DNA from 3 places in the Enterobacter cloacae subsp. cloacae ATCC 13047 genome. Region 1 is predicted to be linked to each of the others. Evidence: riboswitches for the same ligand, from Rfam matches in the RefSeq annotation. Region 1 holds a riboswitch; each other region holds the start of a gene.
The links. Region 1 has a riboswitch for thiamine pyrophosphate ahead of thiB (thiamine ABC transporter substrate binding subunit). Riboswitches for the same ligand answer to the same signal wherever they lie in the genome.
Positions count from the first base shown of each region.

Region 1 (2,197 bases):
TCACCGACAGCAGGGCAGAGAGAAACGCCTGCCAGAAAGAGAACCGGATGACGTGCCAGAGATAGCTGTCGTGCCAGAGAGAGAGCAGATCACTCTCTGGCGCGTTAAACCACAATGCCAGAAAAGCACCCAGACTGACCGCCACCATCACTACAGCGGCGAGCAGTCCGGGAAATAACCAGCCGGGAATTAGCGGCTGACGGCGCGTTGCCATTCACTTACCCATGCTGCTCGCTGCGCGGCGACCTGCTGCGGCGTAAACTCCAGCGAGGTTTGCGGTTTGGTCAGTTGCTCAAAGCCCGCAGGTAGCGTCACGTTGGTCACCGGATACATCCAGTTACCCGTAGGGATCGCATTCTGGAACGCCGGGGAGACCATGAATTTCAGAAACTTCTCGGCCAGTTCCGGCTGCTTGCTGGCGGCAGTGCGGGCAGCCACTTCCACCTGCAGATAATGACCTTCAGCGAAATCAGCGGCGGCGTAGTTGTCTTTCTTCTCGGCGATAATGTGATAAGCCGGGGAGGTGGTGTAGCTCAGCACCAGGTCGCTCTCCCCTTTCAGGAACAGGCCATAGGCTTCGCTCCAGCCTTTGGTGACGGTCACGGTTTTGGCGGCCAGCTTCTGCCACGCCTCCGGCGTTTTATCACCGTATACCTTCTGCATCCACAGCAGCAGGCCCAGACCCGGTGTGCTGGTGCGCGGATCTTCATAAATCACGCGCCATTTCTGGTCGCTTTCCACCAGCTCCTTCAGGCTTTTCGGCGGGTTCTTCAGCTTGTTTTTGTCATAAACAAACGCAAAATATCCGTAATCGAACGGCACAAAGGTGTCGTTTTTCCAGCCGCCCGGCACGTTAACCGCATCTGCCGCTACGCCGCTTTTGGCGAACAGTTTCGTTTGCGAGGCCGCATCCAGCAGGTTGTTATCCAGGCCGAGTACCACGTCGGCCTTGCTGTTTTTACCTTCCATACGCAGACGGTTAAGCAGCGAGACGCCATCTTCCAGCGCCACGAATTTCAGTTCGCAGTTGCAGTCGGCTTCAAAGGCTTTTTTGACGACCGGGCCTGGGCCCCAGTCGGCAGAAAAGGAGTCGTAGGTGTAGACCGTCAGGACGGGTTTTGCGAAAGCAGGCAGCGCAAACAGCGCCAGCAGGGGAAGCACTTTTTTTAACACTTTGCACCTCAAGGTTGAGTGGCAAAGGATTTTGAGCGACAGCCTCAAATCCCTTCGCCGGCGTTATCCGGATCAGGTTCGACGGGTATTATCTCAGCGCACATCAGTGATGCAGCACCCCGTTGAGAACGGCGCTATTGTAATGATTTGGCGAATATTACGAAAGTGTTATGGCTCTGGTGGCGCAAACCAGGCGGATTTAAAATCAAACCAGCCCAGCGTATTCATCCGTAACCCCCGCATACTGCGCTGGCCCTGGATCATCAGCCAGTGGTGGATCAGCGGCACGATTGCCTGTTCGGCCAGCAGCGCCTGACACCAGGTGGCCAGGTTCATCTCACCCGCGCGCCACTGCGCCGCATCCTGCTGCCAGTCCCGATCGATACAGTGCTGGATCAGCGGGACTTCATACAGGTGTGAGAAGAGCGAGAAATCGAGCGGCAGGGTGAAGTTGGCGCTGTTCAGCCAGATATCGCTGGTCAGTTCCCCCTGGTGCCATTCGTCATAGTCCACTTCCCTGATGTCCAGCCGGACGCCTTCTGCGGCCAGCAGTCTGGTCATGATCCTGGCAATAAAACGGTGCTCCACATGCTCGCGGTAGTAGGTCAGGGTGACAGACTCCAGCCCTGCCGGTTTGTCACAGTGGGCAGGTCGGGCATGATGCCAGCGAGGAAGCAACCCGTACGCCGGAAACCAGTACGTCTGATACTGTTCTTCCGCATGGTAAATCAGATTGGAGGGAGATAAGACGTGGCTGATCCATTTGCGTACCGCCTGATTGGCCCCGCGGTGGGTGCGGCTGTCAAACAGCAGGTAGTAGCAGCCCTCCTCAAGGCGGCTTTCCACCGCCTTTTCGCCTGTTGTGGGGCCTTCAAGCGTCAGCCCGGCGCTGAGCTCTTCATTGAGATCCGGTAATACCCAGACGTTCACTTCGTCGATCAGCGCCCGGTAGCCAAAATAGTCATCAAACGCGCGAATTTTCAGCTGGTTATTGGTGTTACGCGACACGGCATAGGGCCCGGTG
Region 1 is NC_014121.1:863,003-865,199, forward strand. Features, by position in the region: gene thiP (thiamine/thiamine pyrophosphate ABC transporter permease ThiP) at 1-214, opposite strand, end outside; gene thiB (thiamine ABC transporter substrate binding subunit) at 190-1,173, opposite strand; TPP riboswitch at 1,205-1,305, opposite strand; gene sgrR (HTH-type transcriptional regulator SgrR) at 1,342-2,197, opposite strand, start outside.

Region 2 (2,197 bases), 610 kb from region 1:
CGACAGGCACCATTTGGCCATGATAGAGCCGCCGCGCGAGACAATACCGGTCAGACGCTTCGCCGTCATCGGCACGTAGCGCAGCAGCACGCCCGCGTGAATGGTGAAGTAGTCGACTCCCTGTTCAGCCTGCTCCAGCAGCGTGTCGCGGAAGGCTTCCCAGGTGAGGTCTTCGGCAATACCGTTCACCTTCTCCAGTGCCTGATAAACGGGCACCGTTCCGATAGGCACCGGGCTATTGCGCAGGATCCACTCGCGGGTTTCGTGGATGTAACGCCCGGTGGAGAGATCCATCACCGTGTCCGCGCCCCAGCGTGTCGACCAGACCAGTTTTTCCACCTCTTCTTCAATGGAGGAGGTCACGGCTGAGTTGCCGATATTGGCGTTGACCTTCACCAGGAAGTTGCGGCCAATGATCATTGGTTCAGATTCCGGGTGATTGATGTTGGCAGGGATAATCGCGCGGCCAGCGGCCACTTCATCACGCACAAACTGCGGCGTGATGTTTTCCGGCAGACGTGCCCCGAAGCCTTCACCCGGATGCTGGTGGCGTAACACCTCGCTGCGGATACGCTCGCGACCCATGTTTTCACGAATGGCGATAAACTCCATCTCCGGCGTAACGATGCCCTGGCGGGCATAGTGCAGCTGGGTAACGCATTTACCCGCTTTCGCGCGTTTCGGCGTCAGCAACCCGGCGAAGCGCAGCTCATCAAGACCATCGTCCGCCAGACGCGCTTTGGTGTACGCCGAGCTGCGGTCAGAGAGCTCTTCGCAGTCGTTACGCGCGTCAATCCACGGCTGGCGCAATTTCGGCAGCCCCTGCTGAACGTTAATGGCAACCGCAGGATCGCCGTACGGACCGGAAGTGTCATACACCGGAACGGCTTCGTTATCTTCATACTGCGGGTGCGCTTTGCTGCCACCGATAAGGGTCGGGCTAAGCTGGATTTCACGCATTGGCACGCGGATATCCGCCTGTGAACCGGTGATGTAAATGCGTTTTGAGTTCGGGAAAGCGGTGCCTTCCAGAGTGTCGATGAAGTGTTGGGCTTGTGCGCGCTGTTCGCGGCGGGTCAGTTTTGTTGTAGACATAGCTCATTCCAAAAGTGAAGGACATGGCTTGTCAGACGACGGATGAAGCAAGAGAGGATCGCCCTGGGGGCGATACAACAGCAGTGTGACTCTTGTTCCCTTCGCAGGTATTAGCCTGATCAGGTTCCGCGGATCCCGAATTAACGGTCTCAGCCCGTGCTTGCACACTGGGCACTCCGACAAGAAAAATCCCCCTCCGCAGAGGGGCGAATGGTTGTAAATTACTCGTTAACGATTAAGAACTCAAGCAGGTCGCGCGACGTTATCTTCGTGGCTCACATCCAGGCCGTGATCCAGGGCGAGGGCGATCAGCTTATCTTCCAGCGTGAATCGCTCTTCCAGCGCTTCGCCGAGGTCGGAAAGCGCCTGCTGAAACTCAAGATAGTTATCGTGATCGATAGCGTTCTCAAGCGTGGAATCGTAGTAATCCATGATCTGCTGGGTGTTAGCTTCCAGCAGCGGATAGAGTTTGCTGGCTGCTAAATACGGTGTAGTCCCTTCCATTTCGCGGATAATGCGTTCATAAATATTGAAATGGCCGTCGGACAGATAGTCGACCAGGCTCTGACAAAAATCATCCAGCGCTTTTTCATTCAACCGCATAAACGATTCTTTGCCAGGCTTAATACCGACCAGATTGTAATAAGCCACGAGTAGATGCTTGCGCACATGTAGCCAGCGATCCACCAGTTTGTTACTTCCTCTAACGCGCTCAGTCAGGCTCTCTAGCTGGTTTAACATGGTTGACTCCGCAAGGTTGAGAATTGAATCTGCTTATCCAAAATGTAACCACAATGCTAACAACATGTCAGTGAAGCGAAGGTAGTGCAATAGATATGGATCGTATTATTGAAAAATCAGATCTGGGTTGGTGGATCGTCAGTCACGAACAAAAATTATGGTTGCCTGCCGGGGAAATACCCTATGGCGCAGCAGAAAAATTCGATCTTGTCGGCCTGCCCGCGCTGAAGATCGGGGAATGGCAGGGTGAACCCGTGTGGTTGATCCAACAGCCACGCCGCAATGACATGGGATCGGTTCGTCAGGTGCTGGATCAGGATGTGGGCCTGTTCCAGCTGGCGGGCCGGGGCGTGCAGCTGGC
Region 2 is NC_014121.1:255,644-257,840, forward strand. Features, by position in the region: gene thiC (phosphomethylpyrimidine synthase ThiC) at 1-1,095, opposite strand, end outside; TPP riboswitch at 1,175-1,284, opposite strand; gene ECL_RS01240 (Rsd/AlgQ family anti-sigma factor) at 1,339-1,836, opposite strand; gene nudC (NAD(+) diphosphatase) at 1,932-2,197, shown strand, end outside.
Region 2: another riboswitch for thiamine pyrophosphate. It lies ahead of thiC (phosphomethylpyrimidine synthase ThiC); the one in region 1 lies ahead of thiB (thiamine ABC transporter substrate binding subunit).

Region 3 (2,197 bases), 2.6 Mb from region 1:
GACTGCACGCCACGGGTGTTTTGCGCCACCAGGGCGGTAATGACCGAGCAGCCGTACGCGCCAAGCGCCGAGAATGTTTTCAGGTCGGCCTGAATGCCCGCGCCGCCGCTTGGATCGGTACCGGCAATCGTCAGAGCATTAATTCGTTTCATACCTGTGCCTCCAGGTTGTGCAGCGCATCAAGGAACGCGCTGGCAAAGCTGGCCGGCCCGTGAGACTGCGCAACGGCGATCGTTCCGGCACGCTTCATCCATCCGCAGGCAGCGGCAACATTATCCAGCCGATCGCCCGGCAGCGAGCAGCTCGCCGCCACAACGGCAGAGAGCGCGCACCCGGTACCCACCACGCGCGTCATCAGCGGGTCACCGCCCGTGACCGTGCGGGTTCGTTGTCCGTCCGTAATGTAATCCACCTCTCCGGTGACGACCACAATGGCATTAATCTGGCGGGCCAGCGCCTCGGCAGCAGGCACCGCGCTTGCGGCGGTGTCGGTGGTATCGACACCGCGCCCCCCTGCGCTCATCCCCGCAAGGGCAAGAATTTCCGACGCATTGCCGCGAATGGCGGCTGGTTTCAGGGCAAGGATTTGATGACAAAAGCGGGTACGGAACGCCAGAGCGCCCACCGCAACCGGATCAAGCGTCCAGGGCTTGCCTGCCGCCACCGCGCTCTCGATGGCCCGACGCATCGACTGGGCGCGGGGCGTGGTGAGGGTACCGACGTTAATCAGCAGCGCATCGGCCATCCCGGCAAACTGCTCGGCCTCTTCGGCTTCAATCACCATTGCCGGAGAAGCGCCAAGCGCCAGCAGAACGTTGGCCGTAAAGGTTTGCACGACATCATTGGTCATACAGTGCGTAAGCGGGGAACGGGTCCGGAAGTGATGTAAAACGTGTAAATCGAGCAGGTCAGGCTGCATAGGTTCGCTCCTGCCTTGCGTGAAGAAGCGATGACCAGGGGAGGCATCTGACTTCCCTACGCTGGCATTATCCAGATCAGGTAATACGGGTATTTCTCAGCCTTCACAAAGAAGGGCACCCCGAGTCAAATAAAAAAATCAAAAGCTTGTGATTAACGTTCCGTTAATCCCTGTTCTGGATCATGCCAGTGGGAAGCCAAAGACTCAACCCTAAAAAATGCTCTGTGTACCAGTTTGTGTCTCACGTTGGGTTCTACAAATAAACAGCAGGCACAAAAAACCGTCCTTAAGGCGGCTTAAGAAAACTATTTCATTCGTGATGATTAAAATTAAATCTATTTTCTGCATACGTCTTCTTCATGCAGTCGAAGTGCTTTTGCCTACTCTAATTGGAATGCAAAGAACAGACGGGAGCGGCTGAACTTGATACGGTCAATAATGATATGTGTAGGGTAAATAGCGACAATACGTCCCATTTGTTGGAAGATTTAGGGTGATTTAACATATAGTTAATTATTGTGAGCCATCCCTATTGGCTTTGTAAGCCCGGCAACAGGAGATCAATAAAAAACTAAAATCAACCAGTTAGACGAAATTCAACTCAAAAGCAATACAGATCGCCTGTGTGAATATTGTATAAATGGAATTGGAGAAAGGTCTAATTTGACTCCTTTTTGGAACATTATCTTTGTTATGCGAAGTCATTGTATTGTAGCTAAATTGAGATGTCCCTATCTGACCAATTGACCTGTCCGCATTACAGTCTCATCACAGTGATCAGTACATTCAAAGGATGAGACTTGTGCGTATGTCGCTGTCGAGATAACTGGTCTAAGTTCTGTTGTGCCATGATTAACTGGAATAAAAAAGGCGCAATTAGTAGCTATCAGTTCTCCAGCTATCATCCCACTCAGAAGAAGCGATGAAATAATCATCATCTGAACGTTCATAATTATTTATAAGTTCATTCAAATGGCGACGTTCTTTCTCAGGTCTGAATTTTACCATTTCACGTAATGTAATCAAGGTGACCTGCTCCCCGTTGATTAGTACACCCCGATGTTAGTAATGTCTTCATAAGCCACATGAGGACATCCCCATGAAGAAGCGTTTTTCCGACGAACAGATCATCAGTATTCTCCGCGAAGCCGAAGCTGGGGTACCCGCCCGTGAACTCTGCCGCAAGCATGCCATTTCCGATGCCACGTTTTACACCTGGCGTAAGAAGTATGGCGGTATGGAGGTGCCTGAAGTTAAGCGCCTGAAGTCGCTTGAGGA
Region 3 is NC_014121.1:3,489,921-3,492,117, forward strand. Features, by position in the region: gene thiD (bifunctional hydroxymethylpyrimidine kinase/phosphomethylpyrimidine kinase) at 1-152, opposite strand, end outside; gene thiM (hydroxyethylthiazole kinase) at 149-919, opposite strand; TPP riboswitch at 956-1,052, opposite strand; gene ECL_RS16910 (hypothetical protein) at 1,796-1,945, opposite strand; one part of gene ECL_RS16915 (IS3-like element ISSen4 family transposase) at 2,019-2,197, shown strand, end outside.
Region 3: another riboswitch for thiamine pyrophosphate. It lies ahead of thiM (hydroxyethylthiazole kinase); the one in region 1 lies ahead of thiB (thiamine ABC transporter substrate binding subunit).